DNA from 3 places in the Prochlorococcus sp. MIT 1307 genome. Region 3 is predicted to be linked to each of the others. Evidence: predicted binding sites of a transcription regulator. Region 3 holds the regulator's gene; each other region holds the start of a gene.
What was found. The regulator NtcA, encoded in region 3, controls nitrogen genes in cyanobacteria. The targets are predictions, from matches to a motif close to GTANCNNNNGNTAC.

Region 1 (5,527 bases), 350 kb from region 3:
TTTTCTTACTACTAAAGCAATTTTTGTGTGTGTTTTCAATCCAACAACACCATAGACAACGTGTACTCCTGATTGTTCAAGATGTTTAGCCCATTGAATATTATTATCTTCATCAAATCGTGCCTTTAATTCAACTAAGGCCATTACTTGCTTGCCGTTTTCAGCTGCACGTATTAGCGCGGCAATGATGGGAGAATCTTTGGAGATTCTGTATAGTGTCATCTTGATCCCCATTACCATCGGATCATCAGCTGCTTGATTTATGAATTCTTCTACTGAAGTTGTAAAAAGATCATATGGATGGTGGAGAAGTAAATCTTCTCTGCGAATTATTGAGAAGATACTTTTGAATTCTTCTTTTTTGATGGATCCATCTTCTAATAATCCTCTTTGACTATTTTGGAGTGATTTATGAGTTACGCCTTGATGAGATTCAATTTTGAGATTAGGAAGATTGATTTTTGTCAAACTAAATAGTTCATCTAGTCCTAAGAAGCCCTGAACCTGATATAGGTCTTCTGCATTGACAGCCATCCCTTCCATTAGCAAATTCAAAATTATCTTTGGCATTTTCTCGGATACTTCAAGCCTTACTACCTCACCTCCTATCCGTCGTTTTTGAAGGCCTTGTTCAAGAGCACTCATAAGGTCATCGGCTTCAATGTCTCTTAGCTCCAGGTCGGCATCTCTTGTGACTCGAAAAAAGTAGTGCTCTTCAATTTTCATGCCAGGAAAAAGCATGTTTAAATTAAATCCAACTACTTGCTCTATTGGTATACAGATATGAATTGGCTTTGGCTCTATTTCACTGAATTCGGTAGGAATAGATATAAAGCGGTCCATAGTTTTTTGCGGTATTTTTACTCTGGCAAATTGCCGTTGATTTGTTTCAGGATCTATTATCATTGCAGCAACATTTAGGCTTAGATTGCTTACAAATGGGAAGGGATGTGCAGGATCAACAGCTAGTGGAGTGAGAACTGGGAAAATAGCTGTTTGGAAATAGTTGTTAATCCATAGTTTTTGGCGAGAATTGAGTTCTTCATAATCGAGCAGCTGAACATTTTTTTTAAAAAGGTTGCTTTTTAAATGCTTAACATAGTGAGTTTGTTGCTTTTTTAGTAAGGGCGTTAGTACACATCTAATATCTTTAAGTTGTTGTTCAGGCGTTTTTCCATCTTCGCTTTTTTTGGTTATGCCAGCTTCTACTTGTGTTTTTAGAGAGGCTACACGAACCATAAAAAATTCATCGAGGTTGTTACTGAAGATCGCACTAAATTTTGCTTGCTCTAGTAGCGGTGTTCGTTCATCAAGCGCTTGTGCAAGAACTCTTTTGTTGAATTCGATCCAGCTCAATTCTCGATTGATGTAAGTGGTTTGTTTTTTGATATTTTTAGTCATTGATTAACATGTGTTTTCGTATTAGGGGTGCTTAGAAAGTTATTTAGCATGCACTAAGAAGTGTGTGGGTGCGATCTTTTAATTAGATATTGGTTGCTTTTTGTTTCTAGGTAATGCATTACCTGAGACCAAAGCAATCACAATTATTAAAAGACAAGTTGTGCCATAGAACGGACTTCTTTGCCCTAAAAGGTCATAGCAAATACCTGCTGCACTTGCACCTAGAAAAGTACCCAAACTTTGTAGCCCTTGAAGACTCCCAAGCACAGCTCCTTGACCTGTTGCATTTAATCGTCTTGATATTAGTGCGCGTAAACAAGGTGTGACTAAGCCAGTTCCAATCGCTAAAACGCCGACAGCGTTGAAAACCATTGGAATTGAATTTTCTGTGTTAGCAAGAGTTAAAAGAATGCAGCCTGCAATAACGAATCCTATCCCTGTCAATGTGAGACGCCATTCTCCGAAACGCTTCACCAGTGGGCCAATCAATCCTCCTTGCACGACCATTGCGACAACCCCAACTATGACAAAAGCTTGGCTGGATTGTTGAGGCGTCCAACTAAAGGCCTCTTTGAGATAAAGGACTAAAACAGCTGTGAAGCCATTGAAGGCCATGAAAAAAACAAAGAATGCTACACATAGTCGTCTTGATAAGGGGTTGATGAAGACAAGACGGAGTTGAGTAAATGGATTGAGTTCTCTTTTGCGTATGAAGGAGTTACGTGCCTTTTTAGGAAGGGTTTCGGGCAGTATCCATATGACTAAAAACAAGTTTATTAGGGCAAATAGTGTTGCTGCCCAAACAGGCAGCGTGACACTAAATCTTGCGAGAGCTGTGCCTAGACCAGGTCCAAGTACGAATCCCAGGCCAAAGGCAACACCTATGAGACCGAAAGTTTTTGCACGGTTTTCGGGCGTGGAGATGTCCGCCAAGACGGCCGTAGCAGTAGCTGCAGTTCCTCCACTAGCTCCATCGATGACTCTTGCAATAAAAAGGAGTAATAGCGGTAGGCCAGTCCCCCAAATTGGTAAGAAATTATTCCAGTTGAGGCTGACTGTTACCGCAAATAGAAACAGTCCTATTACCGAACCGGATACGCAAGTGATAATTACTGGTTTTCTACCAAAGCGATCACTCAGAGCACCTATTAAAGGTGCTACTGCGAATTGCGAAATCGCGTAAGTTCCTGCTAAAAGGCCAAGTGTGCTTCCATTAGTAGTAAATCGTTCCAACAGAAATGGAAGCAAGGGAAAGACGATTGTTTCTCCTAGCCTGTCATTTAATAGTGTTATGAAAGCACTAAGAAGAGTAGGAACCTTGGGCAAGTGCACAGATGTAAGTTTCTGGATTCATTTCACCATCCCACACAGCTTGTTAATTGACGTGCTGAGGTTGTAATCAGATGCTGATCAAGTATGAATTGCACCCACTTCGAGCTTCTGAACATGAAGTTGTTAGGGAAGTGTATTCAGATGCAATTGAATCTCAAGGGGATCGTTTTTATACAAAAAGGCAAATTCAGGCCTGGTCTGGCTTGGCTTGGTTGCCAGGTTTTCTGGATAGATCACTGGAGGAAGGAAGAGGTTGGGTTAGTGTTGAGCAACAGCAACTGGAAGCATTTGCTGTGAGATATCCTTTAAACCGGTTGGCACTACTCTACTGTCGTGGTCGATCTGCTCGCAGAGGTCATGCAAATGCTTTGTTAGATCGATTGGAATTAGAAGCTAGGGAAGAAGGTCAAACTGAATTACTAACTGAAGCAAGTTTTTTGAGTTATCCATTGTTATTACGACGTGGCTGGAAACTCATATCTCCTGAAGCTCTAGAGATAGGTGGGGTGAGTTTTGATCGGTATCGTATGAAAAAAAAGCTTTGAATTAAGGGCTATTTCTCGGCCTTTCTCAATACGTTGATTTTTTTTCTCCATGAAATTAATTCTTCGAGAGTTTGTTTTGCTAATCCTTTTCTCATAATGATATCTGCCTTATTTAGTCCTGCTTCAAGACTTTTTGCTTGGCCTGCCAACCATAAGTAGACCCCTGCATTCCAATGAACTGCTGTTTGGAAAGGGCCTTTATTTTCAAGTGCTTGTATGGCTAACTTGCGCCATTCATCTAGATTGCTCCATTCAATATCTTGACCAGAACAATCGTGATCATTTGCATGAAGGATTGTTCGTTTGAATTGATTGTGTGTGATACGCCCTGTTATGCATGCACGACTTATTGGAAGATCTATTCCACCTTCAAGGCCTTTAATTGAAATGAGATCTTTTTCTCCAATAAGCGCAAGAGCTTTGTAGGCTCTTGCTTCGGTGGGAGGATGAACAAATCCACTTACAAGTAAATGTTCTCCTTTGTGAGCGGTCCATATGAGCTCCATGCTTGCTAATGGAGGTCGTTTGCCAAGCTCTTCTCGATAATCAATGAGACTATCTGCTAAAGGGAAGTGATCTGGTTGATGAATTAGTGCCAGTCCATTTTCATCAAAGCAAGTTTGTAATTCTTGAATTGATAGTCCTGTTAATTGAAGGCCCAGCACTTCAAATAGTTCAGCTGTAGTGAGTCCAAATTTGATAGGCATACGCTTTCCACCCTGTAATACGACTGGTTGTTTTGCACTTAAAAGCACTAGTGTTGTTAAGGGATAGATGGGTACTGTTCGGTTGCGTCCATCGAAAGGCATGCCAAAGCATATGGGCCGAGTCTGTTTTTCCTTTGACGTTAGTTTTGGTCCTAATTCTGAGTAGGCATCTATCATTCCAGCGAGTTCTTGTGCTTCCGGTCGTCGAATACGATGCGCAATCATGAATGCTCCGATTTGAGCAGGAGTGGCCTGCCCCTGAAGAATTATTTTTAGAGCCTCTGCAGACTCTTCACGGCTCAACCCACGACTCGTATGTTCTCCACTACCAATTTTGCGGAGAAAGGTTTTAAATTCCTCTTTGCGTTCAAACACTTTGGGATGATGTTTTTAGGAAATCGTTCTTCAGTTCCTATTGCCGTTGTAGTAGTAGTTGCTACGAATCTTTGATTTGATGTGTGAATCAAAAAATCTGAAGATTCATATGACCTCTACAAAAAAGGACTTATTGACATTTTAATTGTTTTGAAAATGATCATTACGAAGGCCGATTATCCTCCTTTTGGTCCATTGAGATTGGCTGCGAATTGTTTTGTTATGCAGTTATGTGTGTAGAACCATTTCCTTGGATACCTAGAGGTTTTAAATAGATGGAAATTGGTTTCAAATGGATTCCCTGTCTTGGCGCATGGTCAGTATGGTTTTCCATGGTTCAAGCTTTAGTAAGACAGGAGCTGCAATTGCAATTTTCAGCAATGCCGAATGAACTGGTCCATTGGGTATAAGCTAATCGCTTTTTCACTAACTACTTTTGCTAAAAAATTTGGGCTTTCTCACCTTTTCTTTGCATTGATCTTTTTCTACTGACATGCTTTGTGCACACTGCGAGAAATATGATATTTCCTGGGCATTTATTCAATTTGCCTTGGATTCAAAGAACTGTTGAAACTGCTTCTATGACTGAGGATAAATATGGAACTGTGTATCTCGTGGGGGGAGGCCCTGGTGACCCTGACTTGTTGACAGTTAAGGCGCAACGTTTGTTAGGGCAATGTGATGCTCTTGTTTACGACTCTTTAGTGCCTCAGGAATTACTTGAATTGGTTTCAAAGTCTTGTCAACTATATTTTGTTGGGAAGCGACGAGGCCATCATTCCATCCCTCAGTCGAAAATTAATTCTGTTCTCCGTGAAATGGCTCGCACCTATTCTTGTGTAGTTCGTCTTAAGGGTGGGGATCCTTTTTTATTTGGAAGGGGAGCAGAAGAAGCAGCTTATTTAGAATCTCATGGAGTCCCTGTAGAAGTTGTTCCTGGTGTTACGGCTGGAATTGCGGTGCCTGCATATGCAGGAATTCCTGTTACTCATAGACGCGCGGGTTCTTCTGTCACTTTTGTTACGGGACATGAGGGCATTGATAAAATTCGGCCTTTTGTAAATTGGCGGGCCCTTGCTTTGGCGAGTGATGGACTGGTTATTTATATGGGTCTACATAATCTTCAATACATCGTTGATGAATTGATCGCAGGTGGATTGAATCCAT
Region 2 (5,527 bases), 660 kb from region 3:
CATGGGATCCCAGCGAAAATGGGTGGTTTGAATAAACCTTTGCCTAAGGTTTTCAGATGCTTTTTTTTTTGTGCCTGATTCGTGCGAAGGAACTAGTTGGTGAATAATGATCCCGTATCGCTTCTAGGAAATCATAAATAAACTCATCAGGGCAATTCAGTTCATTTTGTAATCGTTCTATCTCCTCATGAACTAATTCATAAGAACGACTTATTGGGCCTTCTTTTTGATGCTCTGATGGATTCCAGTCTGATGGCATATCTGCGGTTTGAATAGAGTTTGGATATACCCTCGATCGCAGGGGACTTCTGTTTTTTCTATCTTGGCCTATTTTTATTGCAGTTGCAGTTGCAGTTGCTTTTGGGCCATCTCTTTTAGGGGCCCTTGGGGGAGCTCATTGAGAAGATTTGACAGGGTTGCAAGGCTATGGGAAGTGGCTATACAACTGAGGGCAAGGATTGCTGCACGAGCTGTTGCTTCTGATCCGTTCTTAGCAATTTCTGCAATTTGTGAGTTGACGGCGGTACTATTGCGTCGTTGTAAAACCCTAATGGTTGATAACACAACTGGATCGCGAAAATCTTTTAATGGTTTCTGAATAAGATCAAGAAGAAGATCATCACTGAGTTGATGAACTTTGAATTTGAGTAATTCCAAGCCTGCCAAGAGAAGGGGTTGGGATTTTTCGCTTAAGACATTTCTAAGGAGCATGATTGGAAGCTCACCTCCCCAGCAGGTAAGTGCTTGCAGAACTGGCAGCTTGAGTTGCTTCTCTTCTTTGAGTAGCTTTAGCAACCAAGTTTTTGCCTCAGTTTGATGACAAAGTCCTGCTGCACTAATTAACTCTGGCTGAGCCCCTGCTTTTTTGATTAGCAACTCTAAAACTGGCCAACCTTTATTGCTTAGTAATCCGAGTTGCTCAGTGATCGCAAAGCGAAGGTCTGCCTGAAGATTGAGTGAATAAACCTTACCCAACCAGCAAGGCTCGAGGGGAACCCTGCGGGATTGGTTGAGTTTTTCCCAGATTGAGTCTTCATGGAACGCCATAGATAGTCCTTTGGCCTTAGCGTGCACCAAGTTCTGCTGCTAGTTCTCGTTCCAGCTTTTCATCATGAACTGTTGGCAGGACATTAGACATCTTGGTGCGATGTGTGCTGTAGAAAAGCATGCCTATAAAAACCATTCCGCCAATAATGTTGCCAACAGTAACTGGCAGGAAATTCCAAAAAATAACCTTAATGAAGGGCACTCCAGAGCCAAGCAGAGGTCCTGCTGTATGCAAAAACATGTTTACAACAATGTGCTCCATGCCCATTGTTTGGAATGCAGTAATTGGTAGCCAACAAGCAAGAAGTTTTCCTGGAACACTTTTACTTACTAGAGCCATTGTGACTCCAAGACATACGAGCCAGTTAGCAATAACACCTCGTATAAAGGCTAGGAAAAGTCCAGTACTTCCTAGAGATTCATACTTAGTAAGAACATTTGATTGATTTATAGATATCAGTTTTGATGCAACAACGGCCCATCCTTTACCTCCTTCAGCTGCAGATAAAGGATCAATAGTTCCTGCGCTTGTCAAACTAATTGAAAGTAAAATTGCTACAAGAAATGTGCCTAAGAAATTACCTATCCAGACCCAACCCCAATTTCTAAATGTGGCTTTCCAGGAGGACTTACCCGCCCAAGTTGCCATAGGTAATAGAGCAAAATTTCCAGTAACTAGCTCCATACCAAAAAGCACGATGCTTGCAAAGCCAAACGGGAAAATAACTGAGCCGAGGAAAGGCATCCCAGATTGAATACCTACAGTTATTGCCAGACATGTAGCTAAGCCAAGTATTGCCCCAGAGTAAAAACCTCTTACTAGTAAGTTTTTTGTACTTACAGTAGATTTTTTTCCACCCGCTGCAATCATTCCATCGACTAATTCATTAGGAAGGACATAATCCATTTGTGAGGTGTTTGCATCCATGTTTGGGAAAATGATTGTGTTGGAGATGTTTTTAATTGCTTGATTTATCTGCTAATGCGATTCATTAGCCTTGAAAAAGGATCTTTACTTCCGCCTTGACGATTAATGAGTGGACGGTCATTGCCAAATTCACTTAGCCAATTGACAATGCGACTAAAGAAATCAGTTGAATTGGATTTAAATTGCATGGAGAAGTTAACAAAGATAGTGGTGTTGGTAAAAGCAGCTTATGGAGAATGACTGCTTTTACCTAACTGACGAATCCAATCAATAATCTGCTTTAAAACAATAAATTTCTCAGAGGAATTCTTTGTCTTTGGAATTGCAGAGTAATTTTCAATCAATAATTTTTTTAATAGATTCTTTAATTCAGCAGTAGGCACTGATTTATGTTTTAACTCTCCTATCTTTTGATTTGGACCTTGCTCTCCTCCAATTGATATGTCATAAGCCTCAATCATCTTCCCATCAGCATTTCTAGCTTTTGTTCCGGTTAGGCCTATTGCTCCCATATAGGCTTGACCACAACTATTTGGACAGCCTGTCCAGTGAATCTTTAGCTCTTCAGGTAAATCAATTTCTGAGTCAAGCTCTTTAGATATCTTTAGAGCCTGATCTTTAGTATTTGTCAAAGCAAAACTGCAGTAGGTATTACCTGTACATGAGACAGTCCCTGCCGCTATTGTTTTTGGGCTGAGAGGAAATTTCTTTAATAGACGATCAGCTTTAAAACTATCAATTTGCTTGTCTGGGATATTAATTATGATTACGTTTTGATCTTCAGTAAGACGAACTTCACTGCTCCCATATGTTGCACTTATACAGGCTAAATCTTGAATTTCTTCTGCTGAAAGCCTACCTACTGGAATATGTATGCCTGCATAGTGAAGTCCTAACTGCTTTTGAGGGTGAATCCCAAAGAAAGAACGTGGTTTTTGTGAAAAAATAGAACCAGGGTCTGGAATAAGTCTTCCAAATTTTTCTTGAACATGATTCCTAAAATTTTCTACTCCCACTTTATTTAAATAGAATCTAAATCGTCCTTGAGGTCGTTTATAACGTTCTCCACCATCGCGCCAACTAGATATAACTACTCCTGTGAAATCACAGATTTCATGTGGTTTAACCCATACATTAAGAGGAATAGCGTAGTCATTTAATTGAGAAGACAGAATCCCTCCAACCCAAACACTAAAACCAAGTTCTCCTTCTTTTAAAACTGGGTGGAAAATAATGTCATTATGCAAAAGAAAGTTGTCATGTGAACCTGCTACTGCAGTGTTCCATTTCCTTGGCAAATTAGAGAATTCAGAATTTCCTTCTCCATTCTTAGTTAAGTAATTTTCCAACTTCAATGTATATGGCCTGGTATCTATAATTTCTTTTGGATCGATTCCTGCTAATGGATTACCTGTGACATTTCTTGGGTTATCAAATCCTGATTGGATGGTTTCTATATCAGCATCTTTTAGACGTCTAAGAATTTCAGGTAGGTCACTAATAAGAATTCCACGGAGTTGGAGGTTTTGCCTTGTAGTGATATCGCAACTTCCATCTTCTGCATAACGAGCAACAATAGATGCAATTACATTTAATTGATGTGCATTTAGTATTCCATTAGTTACTCGTAAACGGAGCATAAATTTTCCTGGTGTTTTAGGCCGCCAGAACATTCCATACCATTTCAAGCGAAGCTCTAAGTCGGTTTTGTCCATTTTCTCCCAACCAATCTTGGCAAATTCTTCTATTTGACTACCTAATAAAAGCCCATCCTTTATAGCTTTATTCTTTTCTATTTTATTTAATTTCTTCCCTTCTAAATACGGTTTCATGGTTTAGATGTTTAATGCTGTTGATTTATAGGTGAAAAAAAGAGAATAATGAATTTGGGGATGCTTCGGCTTTATAAGTTTCGTGAGACCAGAGTTATATTCATAGCAAAGTATTGAAATACATCTCCTATTAATACATTTAGGAGATCACTCTCTCTGTATCAGATTAAACAAAAATGGAAATTTATTGAATTTAAAATTTAGTAAATTTAGATACAGAATTATTACAGCCAAGATGAAGCTAGATAGATTGACCCATCTAAAATTATTGCTAATCTGCTATGTCCAGAGTAGGTTAGAAGATTATTCTATGTATATTTAGATACAAAAAAACGTCATTTAGTTCTTTTATCTCTCTTGAGGATCTAAACCGGAAGACTAATATTGACGACCTACTTCCCCAAGCCAGCGTGTTGAACCTTCTAATAGCATTTTCCAAACTTTCTTCATTGCAGCAATGTCCCTATCTAGTCCATTATTACAATTACCGGAGCGCCTTAAATCATTTATTTGCGTAGAAGGTCTTGTTGTTAATTTTGGTCTATAGAGGCGGTTAACCATTTAAAGCCCTTTACTTGAAAATAAATTCATAACCATTACAACAGAGATCTATACTATTCATATGTTGCAGTTGCTACAAAAATAATATTCAAACCAAGCATCCCTTTCTTGAATAAGATAACCTCTTAATTAAAAAGTTAGATTTAGATGATTGATTTGTGGTTGCAATTATTTTATTTGGAGGGATCCACTATAATTATTCTTTGGAGAAATAATCTAAATCAGCATCTAACATGCTCTGATTATCTTGGTTTGAACAGCATCTATACATAAGGTTGATAATACGTTTTGGATCAATTTTAAAAGCTGCAACCTCATCCCATAGTTTGCGACTAAGCTCATCATTGGCGAGATTAAATTGTGCATTAATAAGATCCCTTGCTAACGAGAAGATTTTTTTGTTAGCATCAGGTCTATAAGGCTTGTTAGTAGACCCTTTAGACAAGTATTTGTTGCCACGATAGATTAAATCATTTTGAACCTTAGATATTAATTGTCTTTTTTGAATGTAAATGCTCCGCCTGTACTTTAATTGGACAGACTTTTTAGACACAATTTCTTTGTTTTGGGTATATTTGTTACCACGATAAAGAAGCTTTTCCATTGTTTAGAGATTGAAGTTGGCCAAAGAAAATTTCTTTCTGTTGATTAACAGGGTCTTTGAGAAACGAGCCTGAATGCGCTTTGGCCATATGTCCTCTTTATTGATAGCTACTAAGGACTAGAGATGTAGTTCATAAGGGCACAAAAAATAGCTTTTTGTCTTTTCTCCCTGAAGCATTATTGTTCGACATCAATGCTTTCATAGTAGGGACGATCTACGTAGTCAGCATCTGAGCAGTACATATCTCCGTAGATCTCCTTTAGTAATTCATAGGCATCGTCGTAGTTGTCGAAGCCCTGAGAGGTAATGGGATCCTCTTCTCCGGCGTCTGAATTGATCAGGTATCTCATTCCAGCTTTAATCTTTCCCCGTGTGGATCTGTCCGAAGAGCTTCTCTATACGTAGTTGAATTGCATACATCTAAGTTTTGTCAAAGAAAGACTTTCGCCTTTGCTGTTTTTGATGGTGATAGCAGCTCATAAAGCTGTAAAACCATTTCAATGTGCTGAGGCCGCTAGGCCACATATTCCAATTCCGTTCTGCCCCAATAAAGAA
Region 3 (5,527 bases):
CGAGGTGGGATAAACTCACAGGCTCCTCTTGATCAACTTGCTCGTAACTCCCTCTCTCCAGAAGTTGCGCTTTCAAATGGCAAACCAACAATTTTTGAGTTTTATGCTGATTGGTGTGAAGCATGCCGACAAATGGCACCAACTATCTTGGCTATTGAAAGTCAAATCGATAAGCAGGTTGACATTGTTTTGTTGAATATAGAAAACAATCGCTGGTTGGACCTTATTGAGAAATATGGGGTAAGTGGGATACCTCAATTAAATTTCTTTGATGATCAAGGTAATTTTGCTGGAACAGCAATCGGTGTACAAAGTGAGGAGAAACTGAGGGAGTTAACACTCGCTCTGATCAATCATCAAGAATTGCCAATGATATTAAATCCTGGAAAAGTTAGTAATTTGGAAAAAACAATTAACCAGAAAATTGGTTCTCAGAGTCCTACTAAAAATCCTAAGCCAAGAAGCCATAGCTGAGTATTCCTACCATTCCAAAGCCTTAGATACTGTAGGAAACTGGGCACAAAAAATATTCTTGCATTTATTAGCAATTTGCATATGCTCTTTTTGGGTTCCATGTCCTGTCCTAAGCTTGATATAGTGAATCCAGGAACGGCAAGATCCAGTCATATATATTCGTGTCGGAGTTGCAATAGGTAATACAAAACGCGCACATTCTTTTGCAACCCCTGACTCAATCATTTCTTCATAGAGTTGTGTTGCTTGTTCGAATTGAATTTTTATTCTTGATTTGAACTTATTCGCAACTTCACTGGGTAAGTCAGAGAATGAATTTTGCCTGTTTTTATTATCTTGACGACGTAATTCTGGAATTGGAATCTTTCCAAGTTGCGTACTGTCGGCATATCTCTGAGAAAACTCTTGGAAAGTAAAAGACCTATGGCGTAAAATTTGCGCTGCAATTCCCCTATTAGTCTCTATTTGTAAAGTCATATATGCTTGTTCAAATACACTCCAGTGTTCATGGTTTATACAATATTGAATTAACTTTGTGAAGTCTTGATTATCTTGATTTTTAGGATTACTTACTCTTGCAACATATGCCATTGTTTTCTCTGCATCTGGAGTTGTTGCAACCAGTTCAACAATATTCATGATTAAATCTTTGCGAGCGTAACGCGCTCAGGTTGATGCTGGTATTTACCTTTGCGATCACTATAAGTCGTTTCACAAGGATCACCTTCAAAAAAGAGTAATTGGCATATGCCTTCATTGGCATAAATGCGGCAGTCAGCACCAGAACTATTACTGAATTCAAGTGTTAAATGACCTTCCCAACTGGCTTCGGCTGGTGTTGTATTTACTATTATTCCCAGCCTTGCATATGTACTTTTACCTAGGCATATGACGGTAATATTGGGGGGAACTTTCATTTTCTCAAGCGCTACACCTAGTCCATAGGAATGGCCTGGAAGTATAAAATAATCTCCATCTTTATCCTGGTGGAGGGCAGTTGACTCTAGGTTTTCTGGATTAAATCTTTTGGGATTCATTATTGTTCCTGGAACATGTCGAAAAATAAGAAATTCTTCAGAGGAAAGTCTCAGGTCGTATCCATAGGACGAACATCCGAAACTAAGTACAGGATTTTTGTTGGACTCTGGTTGAAGATGTCGTACTAGTGATTCTTGAAAGGGTTCAAGCATTCCCTCTTTGGCTTGTTTGGTTATCCAGCGATCGTTTTTTAGCATTAGTGTCCTGAGCGTAATTCTGTGACTTGATCAGCCATGGACATTATTCTTGGTGGGATAGCAGGACCTGTAAGGATCACATCCATAGCGTCTGGACGTTGCTCAAGAGTGGTGATCAAATCATCTTCTTTGAGATAGCCAAGGGCAATGGCTAGGCCCACTTCGTCTAAAACAAGTTGATCGATGATTCCTTCAAGAATGTTCTCTTTGCAAACCTGCCATATTTCTCTAACGGCATTTCTTTCATTTGATTTGTTTTCGATGCAAGACTTTTCTTTTGCGTTCTCAACTAGACAGCAGGAGATGGAAGGTCTTAGCCATTTCAGTCGTCCACATAGTTGAACAGCTCCTTCGGGGCCTTGGGAGACTCCTCCTTTTAAGAATTGCGCCACAATTACTCGACTTCCTAATCCTGCGGCTCTTAGTGCCTCGCTAAGGACGCCTGAGAAACTTCCTCTAAAGGGTGCGGTGTGTACTTGCAGTTGACCTTCTGAAGTAACTAAATGGAGATGTGCTCGCTTGCCAGGAGTAGAAACAGGATGCAGGCCTGCTCTAGTTTCAATTGCTCGGCTTTGTTTAGGAAGATACTCAGGGCTAATTCTTGAGATCATAAAAACTTCAGGCCCCAAACCTCTATTCCATGAATCTAGCGGTGAGAATTCAATAAACAACTTTTTTGACACTATCTATAGTGTATTGCTAGAAATTCTTTAAGGCTTAAAGCAATCTGTATATTTGTTTTTCGAAATCATGAGTTCTGTTCCTGAGATGAGAGCAACGGGCCGTTTTTCAGATGAATTAAGGCATTGCCAGGTAACCCTGGACCCGATGGGATTTGCTCTTAGTTCCTTGATTATCAAGACAGGTCACACAAGTGTCCTTTGCAGTGTGTCCATGAGGGAAGGTGTGCCTTCCTGGTTGGAAGGGAGCGGGAAAGGCTGGCTTAGTGCTGAGTATCGGTTATTGCCTGCTTCTACTCCTACTAGACAAAATCGTGAGTTAATGAAGCTTTCAGGTCGAACTCAGGAGATTCAGAGGCTTATTGGGAGAAGTCTTAGAGCAGTGCTGAATATGGAAGTGCTTGGAGAAAAAACTTTCTTGATTGATTGTGATGTGATTCAAGCTGATGCGGGTACTAGGACAGCTTCTATCACTGGATCCTGGATCGCACTCAAATTGGCTTGTTTAAGGCTTTTAAAGAAAGGCATTTTAATTAATGATCCCATTGCAGGCCAAGTCGCGGCAGTCTCTGTGGGTTTAAAGGATGGGACTTGTTTGCTTGACCTTGATTACAATGAAGATTCATCAGCGGATGTTGATATGAATGTTGTCATGGACGCTGATGGCCGTTTGCTTGAGCTTCAGGGCACTGCTGAAGGTAAGCCTTTTTCAAGAGCAGAGCTCAATAATTTGCTCGATATTGCTGAGCCAGGTATTAAGCAACTTCTTGCGGTTCAACTTTCAGTTTTATAAAAGTAAGATTCAAAAACGTCATTATTGCTACAAGTTATTTGAAGCGCTCTCCTTAGCGTCCTGCAATCTGCTTCGCCGAAATGGCCGGCGCTATTCGCGGCTTTAGCCGCTATGCACCACAACCAGACTCACCAAAAACAACAAATCTGATTAATGGGCCGGGGCCTGTTAGTGGAACCTTGCTTGATGTCATGAGAGGTCTTGATGGAGCGAATACTGAGTTGATAGAGCGATCGAAAACTATTTTTTTTCCTGGAGACCCAGCTGAAAGAGTTTATTTAATACGTCGAGGCGCTGTTCGATTATCGAGAGTTTATGAATCTGGTGAAGAAATTACAGTGGCTTTGCTAAGGGAGAACAGTTTATTTGGAGTTCTTTCTTTGATTACGGGCCAACGTTCGGATCGTTTTTATCATGCTGTCGCTTTTACAAGAGTAGAAATGGTGACAGCTCCAGCAGCTTCAGTTCTGCATGCTATAGAAGGTGATGCAAGTGTTGGGCTTTTACTACTGCAAGGGTTATCTACAAGGATTTTACAGACCGAAACTATGATTGAAACCCTGACTCATCGTGATATGTCATCGCGCTTGGTGAGCTTCCTTCTTGTCCTTTGTAGAGATTTTGGAGTCCCAGGACAAAAGGGAATCACAATAGATTTAAAGCTTTCACATCAAGCAATTGCTGAAGCAATTGGTTCTACGAGAGTAACAATTACACGATTGTTAGGTGACTTGCGGAACTCCGGCTTGCTACAGATTGAGAGGAAGAAAATATCGATCCTTGATCCAATAGCACTTGCTAAACGATTTAGTTGAGTCACGCGTTGTTTCAGGATGGTAATACAAAGGCTCATTACTAAATTCACTTTTTTCTGTGTCTGGTTGGCTCCTGATCATTGCTTTGTTATTTCTCGGTGGCATCCTCGCAACTTTGGGGGATTTGCTTGGAAGTCGGATTGGGAAAGCCCGCCTTAGCTTCTTTAATCTCAGGCCACGTAGGACAGCAGTTTTAATAACAGTTCTTACTGGCAGCCTCATTAGCGCTATTTCTCTTGGCTTGATGCTTCTAGTAAGTAGGCAACTACGTGTTGGGTTATTTGAGTTAGAGGCTATACAAGCAAAAATTAAATCAGGAGAGAAGGATCTGAAAAAATTGGGGAAGAATTTGTACGCTTTGCGTAGGGGCGATGTTGTTATTAGTAGCGGTCAACCTTTAGCCACTGCAACAATTCAATTGGATCAATCAATGAATGCAAAAAAAGAAGTTGATCTTTTACTGCAAAGAGCAAATTATGAAGCCTATCGAAGAGTTATGCCTGGACAAAGGCCTTCAAGGAGAATAGTTCTAGCATTAAGAGGAGACATTAAAAGACTAGAAGAGATAATAAGTAAAAAAGGCTCATGGGCAGTTAATATTCGCTCTGCAGGTAATGTTTTGTTGGGTGAAAAAGCAGTCTATGTTTTTCCTGAAGTAAGGCCCAATATAAATATTGTTAATGAGGGAGAGGTAATAATTAGCACAGCTATTGAATTAAGTCAGATGAATAACGAATCTTTAGCTAAACAGATTCAATTGTTGTTTGAATCAACATCTGCTGAGATTAAGAGAAGAGGTTCTTTGAGCTCAGTAATTCAATTTAATTCCAGTGAAGTTAATAAAATGGCTAAGGAATTGCTAAAGAGGAAAGAAGGTTTTGTTGAGTTGGAAGCAATTTCTTTGCGTACTAGTCAGACTGCTGATCCCGTGGCAATCTCTTTACAAGTCAGGGAAAAAGTACAAGGGAAGATTTCAAAATATAAATTATGAGAAGCTTTATTGCTATTGACCCAGGCAACAAAAAGTGTGGACTATTACTCGCTGATCTTGAAGCAGATCTTGTTTTAGATGGGAGAGTAATAGATAGTAATGCGGTGATTGATTGCATTCTTGAGTGGAGAGCTCAGGGGCCTATAGATGGCATTGTTCTAGGCAATGGCACTACCAGCAAATATTGGGAAGTGAGGTTGAAAGGTCTTGCTCCTATTGAGATTGTTGAGGAAAGGGGTACTACTTTGCGTGCTCGAGAGCGCTATTGGGAACTTTGGCCGCCAGGTATTTGGTTGCGTTGGTTGCCAAGAGGTTTGCTCTTACCAACGAATCCTTTGGATGCAGTGGCTGCATTGGTGCTATTAGAAGATCATTTGAGCAAGAAGTTGAATTGGACAGGCCCACCAAATTTCAAAATTTCGCTCGAACGGTAAAGATATAGTCCCCACCAGCTTCTAGTTTGTAGTCTGCTTTTATAAGAAATCGCATTAGAGCATCTTGAATCAGGGCTCTTCCCAAGGAAGGTTCAAGTATTAGCT

Region 1: SOI82_RS06940 (anthranilate phosphoribosyltransferase family protein) is a predicted target of NtcA. The motif match lies at 4,412-4,425, and genes of this name have one in related genera.
Region 2: SOI82_RS08575 (ferredoxin--nitrite reductase) is a predicted target of NtcA. The motif match lies at 4,011-4,024, and genes of this name have one in related genera.

Annotation. Positions count from the first base shown of each region.
Region 1 covers NZ_CP139301.1:1,358,410-1,363,936, forward strand. The annotation lists gene ppk1 (polyphosphate kinase 1) at 1-1,401, opposite strand, end outside; gene SOI82_RS06930 (MFS transporter) at 1,480-2,733, opposite strand; gene SOI82_RS06935 (GNAT family N-acetyltransferase) at 2,805-3,278, shown strand; gene SOI82_RS06940 (anthranilate phosphoribosyltransferase family protein) at 3,287-4,360, opposite strand; gene cobA (uroporphyrinogen-III C-methyltransferase) at 4,942-5,527, shown strand, end outside.
Region 2 covers NZ_CP139301.1:1,676,371-1,681,897, forward strand. The annotation lists gene SOI82_RS08555 (hypothetical protein) at 1-3, opposite strand, end outside; gene SOI82_RS08560 (hypothetical protein) at 53-259, opposite strand; gene SOI82_RS08565 (HEAT repeat domain-containing protein) at 334-1,074, opposite strand; gene SOI82_RS08570 (formate/nitrite transporter family protein) at 1,064-1,954, opposite strand; gene SOI82_RS08575 (ferredoxin--nitrite reductase) at 2,203-3,807, opposite strand; gene SOI82_RS08580 (hypothetical protein) at 4,186-4,368, opposite strand; gene SOI82_RS08585 (DUF4278 domain-containing protein) at 4,565-4,972, opposite strand; gene SOI82_RS08590 (hypothetical protein) at 5,149-5,322, opposite strand.
Region 3 covers NZ_CP139301.1:1,013,227-1,018,753, reverse strand. The annotation lists gene SOI82_RS05315 (thioredoxin domain-containing protein) at 1-474, shown strand, start outside; gene thyX (FAD-dependent thymidylate synthase) at 481-1,113, opposite strand; gene dcd (dCTP deaminase) at 1,116-1,709, opposite strand; gene SOI82_RS05300 (cob(I)yrinic acid a,c-diamide adenosyltransferase) at 1,709-2,320, opposite strand; gene rph (ribonuclease PH) at 2,460-3,182, shown strand; gene ntcA (global nitrogen regulator NtcA) at 3,263-3,997, shown strand; gene SOI82_RS05285 (DUF3084 domain-containing protein) at 4,056-4,988, shown strand; gene SOI82_RS05280 (resolvase) at 4,985-5,422, shown strand; gene SOI82_RS05275 (DUF3146 family protein) at 5,400-5,527, opposite strand, start outside.